DNA from 4 places in the Pseudomonas sp. C7.1 genome. Region 2 is predicted to be linked to each of the others. Evidence: riboswitches for the same ligand, from Rfam matches in the RefSeq annotation. Region 2 holds a riboswitch; each other region holds the start of a gene.
The links. A riboswitch is a leader RNA that binds a small molecule or an ion and turns the genes downstream of it on or off. The one in region 2 is predicted to bind cobalamin.

Region 1 (4,177 bases), 820 kb from region 2:
CGGGGTCGCCGGGACCGACGCCGATGCCGAGCAGACGGCCTTTTTGTACCGTCATCATTCCACCTCCGTGGCCAGGGCGTTGACCGCCGCCACCGCCATGGCGCTGCCGCCACGGCGGCCACGCACGATCACATAGGGCACGCCACGGCTGTCTGCGGCGAGGGCGTCCTTGGATTCCGCCGCGCCGATAAAACCCACCGGCATGCCGATAATCAGCGCCGGTTTCGGTGCGCCGGCGTCGAGCATTTCCAGCAGATAGAACAGCGCGGTAGGAGCGTTGCCGATCACCACTACGCTGCCTTCCAGGTGCTCGCGCCAATGTTCCAATGCGACGGCCGAGCGGGTATTGCCGATTGCGCGGGCCTGCTCAATCACGCCGTCGTTATGCAGGGTGCAGATCACCGGGTTGTTGGCGGCCAGGCGCGGGCGGGTGATGCCTTCGGCGACCATCCGCGCGTCGCAGAGAATCGCTGCGCCCTTGGCCAGGGCTGCGCGGCCGGCAGCACCGGCACCAGGGGAGAAACGCAAATCCTGCACCACATCGACCATGCCGCAGGCGTGGATGACGCGTACGGCGAGCTTTTCCAGGTCCGCCGGAATCGCCGACAGATCAGCCTCGGCGCGGATGGTGGCGAAGGACTGGCGGTAGATTTCCTGGCCGTCGCGGATGTACTCAAGCATCGCTGTTTCCTGTTGCGCAGTGGGCGGCGAACCAGTCGCCGGCCTCGTCGATAGTCATGGCGCTGGCCTGCAGCTGGCCGAAACCGGCCGCCTTGGGCGTGCGTTGATAGAGCTGGTAATACCCGGCGCTGCTGGCCAGCAAGGTAAAGGGTGCCGTGTGCGCGGCGGCGCAGGAGCGCGGGCAGGCGCTTAGATGTACTTGCGGCCGGGCGCTGATGGCGCGCAGGCGCTCGGCCAGGTGCAGGGCATCGGCTTTGCTGTCGGCCAGGCCCTTGGCGCAGGCGGTTGAGCCGGTGCAGGCGATTAGCTGGCCAAGTGGTTCCTGCGCATCTGTGAGCAGGCCGAGTTCGGTCAGTGCGTGCAGCAATCGGTCTGCTGATTGCTCGGGGATATTCGGCAGCAGCAAGCCCTGCCAAGGCGTCAGGCGCAGGTTGGCATCGCCCTGCTGCTCAGCCAGATCGGCCAGGGCGCGCAGTTGCGCGGCGTCGATCCGTCCCAGGGGCGCACCTGCGGCAACCATGCACAGACCGCTTTGCAGCTGTGGATAAATGCCCATCGGCGCGCGTTGGCTGGTTGCAGTGCGTTGCCAATTGCTCGGCGGCGCTTGTATGGCAAAGGGCAGGCGCGTTTGCAGTTGTTGCAGCAGTTGGCTGGGCGGCATCACGGCAAGCAGCTGGCGCATACGGCTGTGTTCGTTGCCGGCCAGATCGAGAAACAGCCTAAGTAGTTGTTCGATGAATACGGGTGTCTGCTCGACGTCGATCACGCCCAGCGGCCTATCCCCAGGGCAGCCGGCCAGGCCAAACACCAGTCGGGCCGGCGATCCCGGTAGGGCGCTAAGCCAGATGTCGTGGGGGTGTTCGAGCATCGCCAGGGCTTCGCCGCCGTCCAGCTGAATGGCAAATTTGGCCGACAGCCCATGCAGCGTCGGGGTATTCTGCAACAGGTCGAGCAGCGCGGCGGCCAGCGGGCGGGTGTCGAGCAGGGCCTGCGGATCGAGGCCGGCTGCGGGGCTAAGTAGCAGGTTGCGCACATCGTCGGCGGCCGGGTTGCTCGGGCCGAGGCCGGCGGCGAGCAGGCGTTCGATCAACTCGTCTTGCTGGCCTGGCAGTACGCCACGAATCTGCAAATTGCTGCGGTTGGTCAGCTCCAGCACACCGCTGGCGCAGCGCTCGGCCGCCTCAGCGATAGCCCGTGCCTGTTGGCTGCTAAGCACGCCGCCGGCCAGCTTGATCCGGCAGATGCCACCGTCCAGCGCCTGCACGATACGCAGCAGGCCGGGGCACGCGCTTGGGCGTGGGGCGGGCAGATCGGCAAAGACTTGATGGTCGCGCAACGGTTTCACCAGCTACTACGACGCGGCGACCGAACCAGCGAAATCCGCCCACAGGGGATTTCATGGCATCGGTACACCCCGCCCGATGTTGGCACTCGCGACTAGCGTCGTCGGCAGGTCTCCTGGCTGACAGGTCATCATCTGGCGCGGCCTTCCCGGTTTCCCAGTGGCACAGTGGCGGCAGACTCGCTGTTTACAGTTGCGGGGGCAGCTCGGTCACGATTGGCAGATCGCTCCGGATTCCCTCTTAGGCCCCTCGCACCATGGCGGTGGGCACCGACGAAGACTGTATTATGCCCGCTTTGTTTGATGCGCTGACACCCTAGCTTGTCGGGCGGGGGCAGAGGAGTGGGTATGACGGCCTGGTTAACCCTGGTGGGCATTGGTGAAGACGGTTACGCCGGGCTGGGTGAGGCAGCGCGCCAGGCGCTGGGCGAGGCGCAGTGGATTGTTGGCAGCCCACGGCAGCTGGCGCTGTTGCCCAGCGATCTGCCAGGGCAGCACGAACGCTGGCCCAGCCCCTTTAGCCTGGAGCCGGTAATGGCGCGGCGCGGGATGCCGGTGTGTGTACTGGCCAGCGGCGACCCGTTGTTCTATGGCGTGGGTGCGAGCCTGGCGCGGCAGCTGCCGGCGGATGAATTGCGGGTGTTCTCTGCGCCCTCATCCGTCTCACTGGCTGCTGCTCGCCTGGGTTGGCCACTGCAGGACGTGACGGTGCTGTCGCTGGTGGCGCGGCCGTTGGCGGCGCTGCAGGCGCAGATTTTCCCCGGCGCGCACTTGCTGCTGCTGAGCAACGACGGCGACAGCCCGGCAGCGGTGGCTGAGTTGCTGCGTGCACGCGGTTTCGGCCCCAGCCGTTTGACCGTGCTGGAGCATCTGGGCGGCAATCAGGAGCGGCGCATCGACGGGTTGGCCAGTGACTGGGCGTTGCCGCGCGTTGCCGATCTCAATCTGCTGGCGGTCGAGTGCGTGGCTGGCACCGATGCACGACTGCTGCCGCTGACGCCAGGTTTGCCGGATGACGCCTATCTGCACGACGGTCAGCTGACCAAGCGCGACGTGCGTGCAATCACCCTGGCGCGCCTGGCCCCGCAACCCGGCGAGCTGCTCTGGGATGTCGGCGCCGGCTGCGGCTCCATTGGCATCGAATGGATGCGCGCGCACCCCAGCTGTCGGGCGTTGGCGATTGAGGCTGATGCCGGTCGTCAGGCGCATATTCAGCACAACCGCGATGCCCTCGGCGTGCCCGCGCTGCAACTGGTCGCCGGCCGTGCGCCCGAGGCATTGGCCGGCTTGGCTGCGCCGGATGTGATCTTTATCGGTGGCGGCGTCACCGTGCCTGGCGTGCTGGAGCAGTGCTGGGCCAGCCTCAAGCCGGGCGGGCGTTTGGTGGCCAATGCGGTGACCCTGCAAAGCGAAGCGGCGCTGGTGGCCTGGCGCGAGCAGGTGGGCGGCGAGCTGACCCGCATCAGCGTGGCCCAGGCACAGCCCCTGGGCGGTTTCGACACCTGGCGCAGCGCCTTGCCGATTACCTTGCTGGTGGTGCGCAAGCTGTGAGCCCGCGCATTCTGCTGTTGGGCGGCACCACCGAGGCGCTGCGTTTGGCCCGCCGTTTAAGTCCCGAAGCCATCTACAGCCTGGTCGGGCTGGGCCGGGTGCCGGATGACTTGCCCTGCCAGGTGCGCGTGGGCGGCTTTGGTGGAGCCGAAGGGCTGGCGGGGTATATCCGCGAGCAGGGCATCGAACTGCTGTTGGATCTGACCCACCCCTATGCCGCACAGATCAGCGCCAATGCCGCCCGCGCCGCCGAGCTGAGCGGGATTGCCTGCTGGGCGCTGCGCCGCCCCGGCTGGCAGGCCGGCGAGGGTGATGACTGGCGTGAAGTGGATAACTGGGCCGGTTTGGTCGAAGCCCTGAAGGATTTCCGCCGTCCGCTATTCACCCTCGGCCGCGAGCCGCTGGAGCATCTGCATGAGATTCCCCTGCATCAGCACTGGACCGTCCGCTGCCTAACGGCCCAGCAAGCCGTGCCGCGTGCCGAGATTATCGGCGCGCGGGGGCCGTTCGCGCTGGACGAGGAGCGCGCGCTATTCGCCCGTTTGCGCACTGATGTGCTGATCAGCAAGAACAGCGGCAGCCAGTCCACCGAGCCAAAACTGC
Region 2 (4,177 bases):
CAGCAATGTGGACGCAGCACCGCCAGGTGGTCGGTGATGTTTTTCGCGTTGGAGGGGCCGACGCCAATATTGACCAGGGTGATGCCGTCGCCGTCGGCAGCTTGCAGGTGGTAGGCCGGCATCTGGTAACGGTGCCAGATGACGGTCTCGATAATCGCCTGCATCTCGCCTTCGGCCATGCCCCGACTGATCACCACGTTGCCCGGCAACACCATACGTTCGAAGCGCGACTCGCCCACCAGCATGTCCAGGCCATGACGGATAAATTGGTCGACGTAGCGGTGGTAGTTGGTCAGCAGAATCCATGGCTGCACATGCCGCCAATCGCTGCCGGTGTAATGCACCAGACGGCGTAGGGAGAAATCCACCCTTGCCGCGTCGAACAGTGCCAGCGGCAGCGGGTCGGTATTTTCCCAGTCGTACAGGCCATCGGCCGTGCCGTCGGTGGCAGCCGACAGGTCGGTGCTGGGGAACACCCGCGCCAGCTCGGCGGCGGTCACTCCGGAGCCGGCCAGCTCATCGCCCTGCTCGACCACGTAGGGATAAGGAATGTTCTGCTGGCTGATGCCCACTTCCACGCGCACGGTGAAGTCGTTCATCAGCGGGCGCAGCTGCTCCAGCAGGTATTTGCGGAACGCCGCCGGGTGCGTAACGGTGACGCTGTAAGTGCCCGGCACCTGCACCTTGGCATAGGCGCGCACGGTGGTCGGTACTTCGCCCTGGCACAGATAGGTCAGGCGCAGCTCCGGGTAGCGGAAACGCGACTGCTCCTCTGCATCCGGCTTAATACGTTCTTTAAGATAACGCTTGAGCGCCTGGCTCAAGCCCGTGGTCGCCTGCAGGTGCAAGGCGGCCAGATGATCCACCGCTTCTTCAGCGGTGCTGGCGACAATAAAGTCATCGAAACAAGGGTTCACAAGGCACCTTCCTGGCTGATCTCAATGGCTCTATCTTGCCCTGATCCGCCGCGCTTGGCATAGCGCGACGTTGCCGGCCCAGGCTACCGGGGATGCGTCGCAGTTGCGCCAGGCCCTCGGCCCCGTCACGCTGGCACTCACGCCCAAACCAGCATCAGTTGCTAATCTTCAGACGCCCCATCCCCTAAGGAAAACGCATGCCGCGCCTCCTGCTCACACTTGCGCTCAGTCTGTTACCCCGTTTTCTGTTGGCCGACACCCTGGACGGCCACTATCTGACCACGCTGGACGGCCAGCCAGCCGAAATGCACCTGCGCAGCCAGGACCAGCAGGTCAGCGGGGAATATGTAGAGGGTGGCAGGTTGCGCCTACAGATCAGCGGCAGCTTTGACGGCCAGCTGCTCAGTGCGCAGATCAGCGAGCCGCAATCCGGGCAACTGATCGCCAATATGAATGCCACCTATGCCAACGGCGTGCTCAACGCCCATATTGCCGCGCGCAACCCGACTACCGGGGCAACCCTGGAACGCAAGGCGCTATTCCACCGGCAAAAACTCAGCGCCGCCCTGGCACAAAAAATCATCAGCCCAAGCAGCAACGCAACACGCGACCCGGCGCTGATCGGCACCTGGGTACACGAGCAGATCATCAACAGCGGCGGCGCCAACTTTGCCTTAATGACCACCCAGATGATTCTGCAACTAAGTGATGACGGCAGCGTTTCGCAATGGACGCGCAGCGTGGCGGGCGGCACCGACTGGAACGCCAACAGCCCTGGCGAGCTGCAATACAGCGGCCGCTGGCAGACCAGCAACGGCCTGCTGGAAGTGCAGCTGCAGGGCCGCAGCGACTACCAGCCCGCCGCCTACTACCGCTTCAGCGACCAGTACCTGGTCACTGAAAGCAATACCGGCAAGCTGATCTGGCAGCGCCGCCGCTGATCGATCAAACCGGCTGGTGCAGGCGCGAATTAAACAACGGCCCACGACTATAAGCCGAAAGCGTCTTGGCCGCAGCCAGCACACCCAGGTCGACCAGCGGCTCGATCAGAATCACACTCATATACGCCAGAGCAAAGCTGCCCACGGCTGCAAGGTTCTCACCGGAGAAGCCGTTACCGTAGAACGCCCAGAAGCCGACCCAGGCAACGATGCCACCCTGATAAGCGGTCGATAGCGCCAGCGCCTGCTTGTAGGAGAGATCCACATAAGCGGTGCCCGGCGCGATGATGCGCTTGGCCAACAGACTGATAGCCCACAGCGGCACCAGCAGCGTGGTGACGTTCATGCCGTACTGCGGCAGGTCAAACTGAGCAAATAGCAGCCCCTGCAGCAGCAGGCCAGCGGCCAAGCCAATAGCTGTTGCGCCTGCACCAAATAGCAGCAGCAAGGTCGAGCCGAGGATCAGATGCACCTCGGAAACCCCAACCGCATGGTGCGGAAAGACCTCGAAGAAGCAGAACACCAGGGCAGTGGTCAGCAGGCTGCGCAGCGCCAGGGCGGCGACGCCACCGTTGCTGCGTACGCTGTCGAGGGCAAGCTTGGCCGTAAGACCAAAGGCACCCGCAGCGGTTGCATAACTGAGGAAGAGTTTGGCACCTGTAACAACTTCGGGTTCGATGTGCATAGAGATTCCTGTACCGCGCCCACCGCGCGATGATCGGGATTGAGGGGATGGGCATAAGCGCCCGGCTTCGATGGCAGGTCTCCTGGCTCACGGCTTAACACTTCGCCCGCCTTCCCGACCTTGCGGCCAGTGGCATCCGGGCGTTGCTCACCGTTTACAGTTGCGGGGGCAGCCATGGCTTCGGCACCAGTTGCAGTGCCACACATGTTCCCTTTTCATCCAGTCGCATAAATGCGAACCGGAACCATCGGCGGCCACCTTACCCGGCGGCCAAGAGAAATGACAGAGCCGCCCCTCAGTGACTCACCGGCGCTAGGCCGGGCTCTGGGGGAAAGCGCTGCTGGAGCTCAGCCCGCAGCGCTTGTCAGCCAAGTAAGCGCCTTAGATCAAATGCGGCGTACTGCGCGCCACCAGCGCTTCAACATCCAGCCCACGCGGCAAGGTGCCGTAGACCCGACCACCCTGCCCGCCCAGACGGCTGGCGATAAAGGCATCGGACACCGCCGCATTGCCGGCCTCCAGCAGCAGCTTGGCTTGCAGGGCCAGGGCTACGTCCTCGGTGAGCTGGCGGGCGCGGTACTGGATGTCGGCGGTGTCGCGAAAATCTGCCTGCAACTTGGCGATATGCGCTTTCAGGCGCGCATCGCCATGACCATCGCCCAGCTCAACAAACAGCGCATCAAGCACGCCGGGTTCCTTGGACAGTGCACGTAACACGTCCAGGCATTGCACATTGCCCGAGCCTTCCCAGGTCGAGTTGACCGGTGCTTCGCGGTACAGCCTTGGCAGGATGGTGTCCTCAACATACCCAGCGCCGCCCATGCATTCGGCGGCTTCGTTGATCATTGCGGGGGCGCGTTTGCAGATCCAGTATTTGCCCACGGCGGTAACCAGGCGGGCGAACTTGTCTTCCTGCTCGTCATGGGCATTATCCAGCGCCTTGCCCATGCGCAGGGTCAGCGCCAGGGCCGCTTCGCTTTCCAGGGCCAGGTCGGCCAGCACGTTCTGCATCAGCGGCTGCTCGCTCAGCACACGGCCGCCAACCTGGCGATGGGCACAGTGGTGCGCGGCCTGGGTCAGTGCCTGACGCATCAGGGCGCTGGAGCCGATCATGCAGTCGAAGCGGGTCAGCGCGACCATCTCGATAATGGTTGGCACGCCTCGGCCTTCTTCACCGACCATCCAGGCCAGGGCGCCACGGTACTCCACCTCGCTGGAGGCGTTCGACCAGTTGCCCAGCTTGTTTTTCAGGCGCTGGATATAGAACTCGTTGCGCGTACCGTCCGGGCGATGACGCGGCAGCAGAAAGCAGGTCAGGCCCTTATCGGTATACGCCAGCGTAAGGAATGCATCACACATCGGCGCCGAGCAGAACCATTTGTGGCCGACCAACTCATAGGCCTGGCCAGGGCCACCGAGGCCCACCGCATAAGCCCGGGTGGTATTAGCGCGTACATCGGTGCCGCCCTGTTTTTCGGTCATGGCCATGCCGATGGTCGCGCCGGTTTTCTGCTCGATGGGCAGATTGCGCGGATCGTATTGGGTGGAGAGGATTTTCGGCAGCCACTTCTCGGCCACATCGCCCTGCAGCTTGAGCGCGGGCACGCTGGCGAAGGTCATGGTCAGCGGGCAAC
Region 3 (4,177 bases), on a different contig from region 2:
CGAGAATATCTTTGCCGAGCTTGCCTTGCCTGCACCGCAGGTCAGCGTGGAAGCGGTGCTGCAGCGTAATCCCGAGGTGATTCTGGCAGGCGTGCAAGGGCAGCTGGACGCCTGGCGCATCTGGCCTGGGGTAGCGGCAGTTGAACGTAAGCAGCTGTGGTTGGTGCCGGATGCCGGCCTGGAGCGGCCGAGTTTTCAGATGCTGGGGGCGCTCGAGCGGTTGTGTGAGGTGTTGAGCGACGCGCACTAAGAAGCCCCGCACTATGGCGGGGCTCTGTCTTGGGGGCAGTCTATTGAGCGCCTAGCTGATGACTCAAAGTTGAGGCGTCCAGGTCACGGCAAACAGTGCGGTACGTCCTTCGCTGTTGTAGCCGAAGCGTCCGTTGCTGGTGCTGTAAGTCGCCTCGGCATAATCCTTGTCGAAGAGGTTGTTCAGTTTCAGGTCGAGGGCCACTTCTTTGGTCGCTTGCCATGTGCCGCGCAGGCTAAGCAGGCCGTAACCACCCAGCTCACGGGTGTTGGCGGCGTCGTCATAGCGGCCGCTGACTACGCGCCAACTGGCACCCACGGCAAACTCACCCAATTGACGATCCAGGTCCAGGCTCAGCGTGCGTTTGGCACGGCGGGCGAGGGTGTGGCCAGTGCCGCGATCTCTTGGGTCGATCAAGGCGAGTGCCAGGCTGCCCTGCCAGCCGAAGAGTTCCTGCTTTAGCGCAGCGTCGAAGCCGTTGATGCGCGCGGTCTGTACGTTCTGCGGAATAAAGTTCTGGTCGAGAACAATCGCGTCTTGTAGATCAATGCGGTACAGCGATAGTTCCAGCGCACCGCTTTCGCTGTAACGGCTGCGCCACTGGGCTTCGTAGCTTTTAGATGTTTCTGGTTCGAGGTCGGGGTTCGCGCTGGCGGAGCAAAAACCGCCGAAACAGAAGTCGGGGTAATACAAGTCGTTGAAGGTCGGCGCGCGAAAGCCTTCGCTATAGGACAGGATCACATCATTGTTGTCATTGAGCGGCACAGTTAACGCAGCGTTCCAGGTGTTTTTACTGCCGAACTGCTGGTTCTTGTCATGGCGCAGCCCCAGCTCGGTCGAGAAGTAGTCGGCGTTGTAGCGGTGCTGAATAAATGCAGCTTGGTTCCAGCGCGAGTCCTCATTGAAGTCCTCGCTGCCATTCACACGATCCTCATACCAATCGGCACCTAGCAGCACTTGGTGGCGCTCGTTGAGGGTCAGGGTGTTCACCCAGTTGGCCGAGTCGCGGTAGGTATTAAAGCTGTAGAACGAAAATGCGTTGGCGTTTGGCTGGTCGTTGCCGGTGTCGCGCTTGTCCTCGCTGTGGCCGATTTCCAGGCGGCTATTCCAAGTCTCGTTGAGATTGCCATCGATGTAGCTGGACAGGCTGCTGAGCTGGAAGTCCGTAGTGGGCAATGAGGTGCTGAAGAGGTCCTCGAACTCGGCCTGGCCGCGTTGGTCGAGGGCGCTGAAGCCGATCTTCAGATCGTCATTGAAGCGGTGCGAGAGGTTCAAACTCAGCGATTTATTACGATAGGCATCGTCATCGCCGTTGGCGCCGAAGTTATCGCGTGTGGCGTCGATCCCCTGGCTTTCGTCGAGTGCGGCGCCCAGATTGAAGCGAGTTTGCGCATCGCCGCCGGACAGGCCAAGGCTGCGTTCGAAGGTCTGGTTGCTGCCGACGCCAAGGCGGACGTAGGGCTTGAGCCCGTCACCGCTGCCTTGGCGGGTGAAAATCTGCACGACGCCACCGATGGCATCCGAGCCATAGAGCGCCGAACGCGCGCCGCGTACGACTTCAACGCGCTCAATCTGCTCCGGGCTGAGGAACTCCAGGCTGCTGGTGCCGCTGGAGGCAGAGGCAATACGTTGGCCGTCTACCAGCACCAGAGTTTGCGCGGTCGAGGTGCCGCGTACAAACAGGCCGGTCTGGCTGCCCGCGCCGCCGGTACGGCTGACGCTGACGCCGGGCACGCGTTCAAGCAGCTCAGCAACGCTGCGCACTTGCAGGCGTTCGATATCCTGGCGAGTAAAAACCGTGGTGGCTGCGGTTGCCTGCTGGATTGGTTCGGCGTGCCGCCCGGAGGTCACAACCAATGGCTGCAATTGGAGTGGGTCAGCATGAGCAGCCAGCGGCAGCAGCGCCACAGCCAAGGCAATACGGGACAATTTCACGTAGAGAATCCTCAAAAGGTCGAACGACTTTTGAGGAGGGCAGGTGCAAGAACGGGCGCGCGGACGCAACCTGAGCTTGACGGTGATGCCCTCCGCAACACCAGTCACATCCAGCAAGGCCGGTCTCCGGGCTCTCGACGTGCGCCGCCTCGCCTTCCCGGGGTAACCCAGTGGCGTTGAGGCAGCGTGCAGAACGGGTCTGCGGTCGATTACCGTTGCGGGGGCAGCGCCGGAATGGTCCGTTATGGACTCACCGGCTTCCCGTTTAACGCCGCTTCACTGTGGAAGGGCGCACCTTGGCGGAAGTAAAACGCCGCGCACCTTAATGCGCGGGTGGATGAATTACAAGCAAGCCTGATTCAGCTCTGGATGAGCGGCGCTCATGCACAAAGGCTGGCGAGGCGCGCGCGGACGGCAGCTTCGATACCGGCGGCATCCAGCCCGCATTCGGCGAGCATTTGCGCCGGTTTTGCGTGTTCGACGTAGTAGTCAGGCAAGCCCAGATGCAGCACCGGCTTGAGGATGCCGGCCTGGGCGAGGAACTCGCTGACCGCGCTGCCAGCACCGCCCATCACGCTGTTCTCTTCGATGGTGACCAGCAGTTCGTGGCTGGCTGCCAGTTGGCGCACCAGGGCCGCGTCGAGGGGTTTGACGAAGCGCATATCGACTACGCTGGCGTCGAGTGCTTCGCCAACCTTAAGCGCCTCACTCAGCTGTACGCCGAATACCAGTAGGGCCGTTTTGCTGCCCTGGCGGCGAATGATGCCCTTACCGATTTCCAGTGGCTCCAGGCCTGGCTCAATGGCGGCATTCGGGCCGCTGCCACGCGGGTAGCGAACTGCCGCCGGGCCATTGAACAGGTGCCCGGTGGTGAGCATGCGGCGCAACTCGTTTTCATCGCTGGGCGTCATTACCAGCATGCCGGGGATGCAGCGCAGGTAGGCAATATCGAAGCTGCCGGCGTGGGTCGGACCGTCTTCGCCGACCAGGCCGGCGCGGTCGATGGCGAACAGCACATCGAGGTGCTGCACGGCCACGTCGTGGATCAGCTGGTCATAGGCGCGCTGCAGAAAAGTCGAGTAGATCGCCACCACCGGCTTGGCGCCATCGCAGGCCATGCCGGCGGCGAGGGTTACCGCATGCTGCTCAGCGATGGCTACATCGAAATAGCGCTCGGGATAACGTTCGCTAAAGGCCACCAGATCGGAGCCTTCCTTCATCGCCGGGGTGATGCCGACCAGGCGGGGATCTTCGGCGGCCATATCGCACAGCCACTGGCCAAAGACGCTGGAGTATTTCGGGCCGCTGGCTTGCTTGGGGGCGGCTGGCGCGTTGATCGGCTCCAGCTTGGTAATGGCGTGATAGCCAATCGGGTCGGCTTCGGCTGGCGCGAAGCCCTTGCCCTTCTTGGTCACCACATGCAGAAACTGCGGGCCGTCGAGGTCACGCATATTGCGCAGGGTGGCGAGCAGGGTCGGCAGGTCGTGGCCGTCAATGGGGCCGACGTAGTTCCAGCCCAGCTCCTCGAACAGGGTGCCTGGCACCAGCATGCCTTTGGCGTGTTCTTCGACCTTACGCGCGATCTCCCAGGCGCCGGGCAGGCTTGAGAGGATCTTCTTACTGCCCTCGCGCATGTTGGTGTAGGTGCGGCTGGAGATAATCTTGGCCAGGTAGTTGGACAGGCCGCCGACGTTCTTGGAGATCGACATGTCATTGTCGTTGAGGATCACCAGCATATTGGCGTTGACGTCGCTGGCGTGATTGAGCGCTTCAAAGGCCATGCCGGCGGTCAGTGCGCCGTCGCCGATCACCGCCACGGCCTTGCGCCGCGAACCCTGGATGCGCGCGGCGATGGCCATGCCCAGTGCCGCGCTGATACTGGTGCTGGAGTGGCCGACGCCAAAGGTGTCGTACTCGCTTTCCGAGCGGCGCGGGAAGGCGGCGATGCCATCCTTCTGCCGCAGGCTGCCCATCTGCTCGCGGCGGCCGGTA
Region 4 (4,177 bases), 830 kb from region 2:
CGGTGCCTCCGGGTTGGACAGGGCAAAGGCGGTGGTGTTGATAATCAGCGCGCAGTCGGTCTCGTCCAGCCAGTCCTCGACCTGACTCAGGCAAGCGGCTTCCTTAAGGCTGGCCACGGCAATCGGCAGCGGATTAAGGCCTTGGGCCTGCAGGCGCTGGCAGAACACATCGATAAAGCCGGTGTTCGCCGCCTGCACTTGGGTGCGATAAAACAGCAGCGCCACCACCGGTGCAGCCGCTTGCCAATTAGCTTGCCAGTCAGCCAGCTCCGGGGTGGCATGCTGCGAGTGATACAGGCCAACGCGCGGCAACGGCTGCGGTTCGCCCCAGGCATAGTCTCGCTGCAGCCAGTGACTGGCGATGCAATTGAACAGCTGCCGAGCATTCTGCGCGCCGCCCTGGCGCAGGTACTGCCAGAGCCGCTCGCACTCAGCGGCCGGCACGTTGCTCAGGCCCATCAGCTCCGGGTCGGGATTGTCGCAGCCGGGCATCATCGCTACCCGCGCGCCACGCTCGGCCAACTCGACCAGCCGCTCGATGCCGTAGCGCCAGTAACTGACGCCGCCATGCACGGCAATCAGGATGACCTTGGCGTGCTGCAGCACCTGCTCGACATACAGATCCACCGAGGCGTGATTGCTCAGTTGCGCCGGGCTGGCCAGGCGCAGGCTGGGGTAGTCCGCCGGTAGCTGCCGCGCCACCTCGGCCAGCAGCGACAACTGCGAATCGCCGGTGCACAGAATCACCAGCTCGGCCGGGGTCTGGCCGAGGTCGGCGATGCTGTCAGCCGGGACCTGGCTGCCGGGTTGGGTGCGGAGTAGATGCATGATCGCTTTTCTCGTAGGAGGGGCTTTAGCCGCGAGCCGTATCGGGCCCAGTCGCGGCTAAAGCCCCTCCCACATTCCTATCAGGCCAACGCCGCCTGCAGCTCGGCCTCAATCACCGCCTGATCAAGCTGCTGGCCAATCACCACCAGGCGGGTGATACGCGGCTCATCGGCCTGCCAGGCGCGGTCGAAGTGTTTGTCGAAGCGCTGGCCGACGCCTTGCAGCAGCAGGCGCATAGGTTTGCCGGGAATCGCGGCAAAACCCTTGATGCGCAGAATGCCGTGTTTGCTGACCGCATCCTTCAGCGCTTGCAGCAAACGGGCTTCCTCGGCTTCCGGTAGTTCCACGTGGAACGAGGCGAATTCGTCGTGATCGTGGTCTTCATGGCCTTCCAGATCATGGTGAGTTTTGCGGCCCTCGATATGCAGCTCGGCCTCACAATTCAGACCCAGCAGCACATCCAGCGGCAGCTCGCCGCCACGGGCTTCGATGATTTTCACCGCCGGCGGCAGCTCCTCGGCCACTTCCGCGCGCACCGCAGCCAGCGCAGCGGCATCGAGCAAGTCGGCCTTATTGAGGATCACCAGGTCAGCGCTGGCCAATTGGTCGGCGAACAGCTCGTGCAGCGGCGATTCGTGGTCCAGATTCGGGTCGAGCTTGCGCTGCGCATCAACCTGCTCCGGGAAAGCCGCGAAGGTGCCGGCGGCCACCGCCGGGCTGTCGACCACAGTGATCACCGCGTCCACCGTGCAGGCGTTGCGAATTTCCGGCCAATTAAAGGCCTGCACCAGCGGCTTGGGCAGAGCCAGGCCGGAGGTTTCAATCAGGATATGGTCGAGGTCGCCGCGACGCGCCACCAGCTCGCGCATCACCGGGAAGAACTCTTCCTGCACGGTGCAGCACAGACAACCGTTGGCCAGCTCAAAGACACGGCCGTTGGCTTCTTCTTCGCTGCAACCGATGGAGCACTGCTTGAGCAGGTCGCCGTCGATACCCAGCTCGCCAAACTCGTTGACGATCACCGCGATACGCCGGCCACCGGCATGGGCCAGCAGGTGACGCAGCAACGTGGTTTTGCCGGCGCCGAGAAAGCCGGTAACGATGGTGACGGGAAGTTTGCCGAGGGTTTGCATGGCGAGTCCTGCATGACGTCGAAAGAAAGACGAGCAGGAGGCGGCACAGACATGACAGCCACGGGGCGTCAGCCAACACCACCGGATCACCCCGCCCGGTTGTCGAAAACGTGACGAGGCAGGTCTCCTGGCTCACGACCGGGCTGGCGTAGATGCGCCGGCTATGCCCTTCGCCTTCCCGCGCTGACGCAGTGGCTGTTGTGCTGCAGCGCTTGAGCGGCAGAACAACGCAAGGGGACGAGTCGTTTACAGTTGCGGGGGCAGCCAAGGCATCAACCTTGTTCCCTCTTAGCTTCATGGGTATGCCCACGAAGAACCTCGAACGCGACAAGGCTACGCAGGCCATGGCGGCCGGTCAATCGCGGTTGACCACTGCCGGCCGCCATGTTGAGCTACGCCGCCGCATTCACCGAGCGCTTTTAGATGATGATCTGCCCTGCCGATACTCGTCCCGCTGCCGCCACTCAAGTGGTCGCTGGGCTTGGTTGCCGTAGCGGCTGCAGCGTTGAAGATTTATCCACATTGCTGGTTCACGGCCTGCAGGCCCATGGCCTGACTGTGGATAACGTGGCCGGACTGGCCAGCATCGCGCACAAACGTGACGAGCCGGGACTGCTGGCTCTGGCTCAGCGCCTCGGCTTGCAGTTGAGCTGCTTTAGCGCCGAAGAACTGCTGCCCTATCAGTACCGCGTGCAAGGCTCGCCGCTCACCCTGGCCGCCACCGGCAGCCCTGCCGTCGCCGAACCCTGCGCCCTGGCCCTGGCTGAACGCCTGGGCGGCCAACCGGCCCGTCTGCTCGGCGAAAAAAAACGTAACGCCAGCGCCACCTGCGCCTTGGCGTCGATTGCACCCAAGGAATTGCCATGACCGTCTACTTTATCGGCGCCGGCCCCGGCGACCCCGAGCTGATCACCGTCAAAGGCCAGCGCCTGCTGCGCAGCTGCCCGGTGATTCTCTATGCCGGCTCACTGGTGCCGGCAGCAGTGCTCGAAGGCCACAGCGCTGAGTTGGTGATCAACACCGCCGAGCTGCACCTGGATGAAATCATCGAGCTGATCCGCCAGGCCCACGACCAAGGCCAGGATGTGGCCCGCGTACACTCCGGCGACCCGTCTTTGTATGGCGCAATTGGCGAGCAGATTCGCCACTTGCGCCGGCTGGGCATTGCCTTTGAGATCATTCCCGGCGTCACCGCCACCGCCGCCTGCGCCGCGCTACTGGAAAGCGAGCTGACCCTGCCTGAGGTATCGCAAACGCTGATACTCACCCGCTACGCGAGCAAGTCGAACATGCCCGAGGGCGAAGCACTGGGTGACCTGGCCCGCCACGGCGCAACCATGGCTATCCACCTGGGCGTGGTGCATCTGAACAAGATAGTCGCTGAATTGCTGCCGCATTACGGCGCGGATTGCCCGATTGCCGTGGTCCATCGCGCCAGCTGGCCGGATCAGGATTGGGTCAGCGGCACCCTGGCCACCATCGAGGAACAAGTACGCACCAAGGGCTTTCGCCGCACCGCGCTGATCCTTGTCGGTCGCGTGCTGCACGCCGAACAGTTCGCCGACTCGGCGCTGTACAACGCCGAGCATCGGCACCTGTTCAGATCGGCAGAAGACTGAGCTGCAGGCAGTCGGCCAAGCTTATCGGCGCAGTAAGCGCCGTGTGAGCAGCAGCAAATCATCCAGCGCCGGGACGCTGGCCAATAACACCAGCAGCAAGGCCAGCGGCACGGTAGCGATATAACCCAAGTGGTTGAAGCCCAGTGCGCCGATCACCCCACCGAGAAAGAAGTTCAGCGCCAAAAGACTGAGTGACCACAACCGCTGACGGTCGGCCATCACCCGAGCAATATCGGGACCGCACCTACGATTCCAATAGAACAGCTTGCCCAGCTCGATACCGATATCGGTGATGATTCCAGTGATATGGGTGGTGCGGATTTCAGCCCTGGAAAGCTTGGTGATCAGCGCGTTCTGCAGGCCCATGATGAAGCACAGCAGCATCACCGTCAGCGGTACAAACAAGCCGGTAATCTGTGCCAGCGACGCGCCAAGAAAACCAAAACACAGCAACAGTGCGGCTTCGAGCAACAATGGCAGGGCATATTCGCTATGCAGCTGGCGGCGGCGCGCGTAATTGATCATTACCGTTGAGCAGGCTGCACCTAACAGAAACGACAGCACACCACCAAGGCCACTCCACACCAGGCCATAAGC

Region 1: another riboswitch for cobalamin. It lies ahead of cobG (precorrin-3B synthase); the one in region 2 lies ahead of AC0T4W_RS17345 (energy-coupling factor ABC transporter permease).
Region 3: another riboswitch for cobalamin. It lies ahead of AC0T4W_RS02780 (TonB-dependent receptor domain-containing protein); the one in region 2 lies ahead of AC0T4W_RS17345 (energy-coupling factor ABC transporter permease).
Region 4: another riboswitch for cobalamin. It lies ahead of cobW (cobalamin biosynthesis protein CobW); the one in region 2 lies ahead of AC0T4W_RS17345 (energy-coupling factor ABC transporter permease).

What each region holds. Positions count from the first base shown of each region.
Region 1 is NZ_JBWDTL010000003.1:3,781,008-3,785,184, reverse strand. It holds gene AC0T4W_RS21100 (precorrin-2 C(20)-methyltransferase) at 1-58, opposite strand, end outside; gene AC0T4W_RS21095 (precorrin-8X methylmutase) at 55-681, opposite strand; gene cobG (precorrin-3B synthase) at 674-2,017, opposite strand; cobalamin riboswitch at 2,113-2,313, opposite strand; gene cbiE (precorrin-6y C5,15-methyltransferase (decarboxylating) subunit CbiE) at 2,372-3,574, shown strand; gene AC0T4W_RS21080 (cobalt-precorrin-6A reductase) at 3,571-4,177, shown strand, end outside.
Region 2 is NZ_JBWDTL010000003.1:2,964,896-2,969,072, forward strand. It holds gene amn (AMP nucleosidase) at 1-917, opposite strand, end outside; gene AC0T4W_RS17340 (hypothetical protein) at 1,115-1,858, shown strand; gene AC0T4W_RS17345 (energy-coupling factor ABC transporter permease) at 1,863-2,543, opposite strand; cobalamin riboswitch at 2,599-2,807, opposite strand; gene AC0T4W_RS17350 (acyl-CoA dehydrogenase family protein) at 2,925-4,177, opposite strand, start outside.
Region 3 is NZ_JBWDTL010000002.1:324,763-328,939, forward strand. It holds gene AC0T4W_RS02775 (cobalamin-binding protein) at 1-250, shown strand, start outside; gene AC0T4W_RS02780 (TonB-dependent receptor domain-containing protein) at 314-2,185, opposite strand; cobalamin riboswitch at 2,286-2,499, opposite strand; gene dxs (1-deoxy-D-xylulose-5-phosphate synthase) at 2,566-4,177, opposite strand, start outside.
Region 4 is NZ_JBWDTL010000003.1:3,795,516-3,799,692, forward strand. It holds gene cobN (cobaltochelatase subunit CobN) at 1-828, opposite strand, end outside; gene cobW (cobalamin biosynthesis protein CobW) at 909-1,961, opposite strand; cobalamin riboswitch at 2,062-2,297, opposite strand; gene AC0T4W_RS21140 (cobalamin biosynthesis protein) at 2,388-2,828, shown strand; gene cobM (precorrin-4 C(11)-methyltransferase) at 2,825-3,580, shown strand; gene AC0T4W_RS21150 (YoaK family protein) at 3,602-4,177, opposite strand, start outside.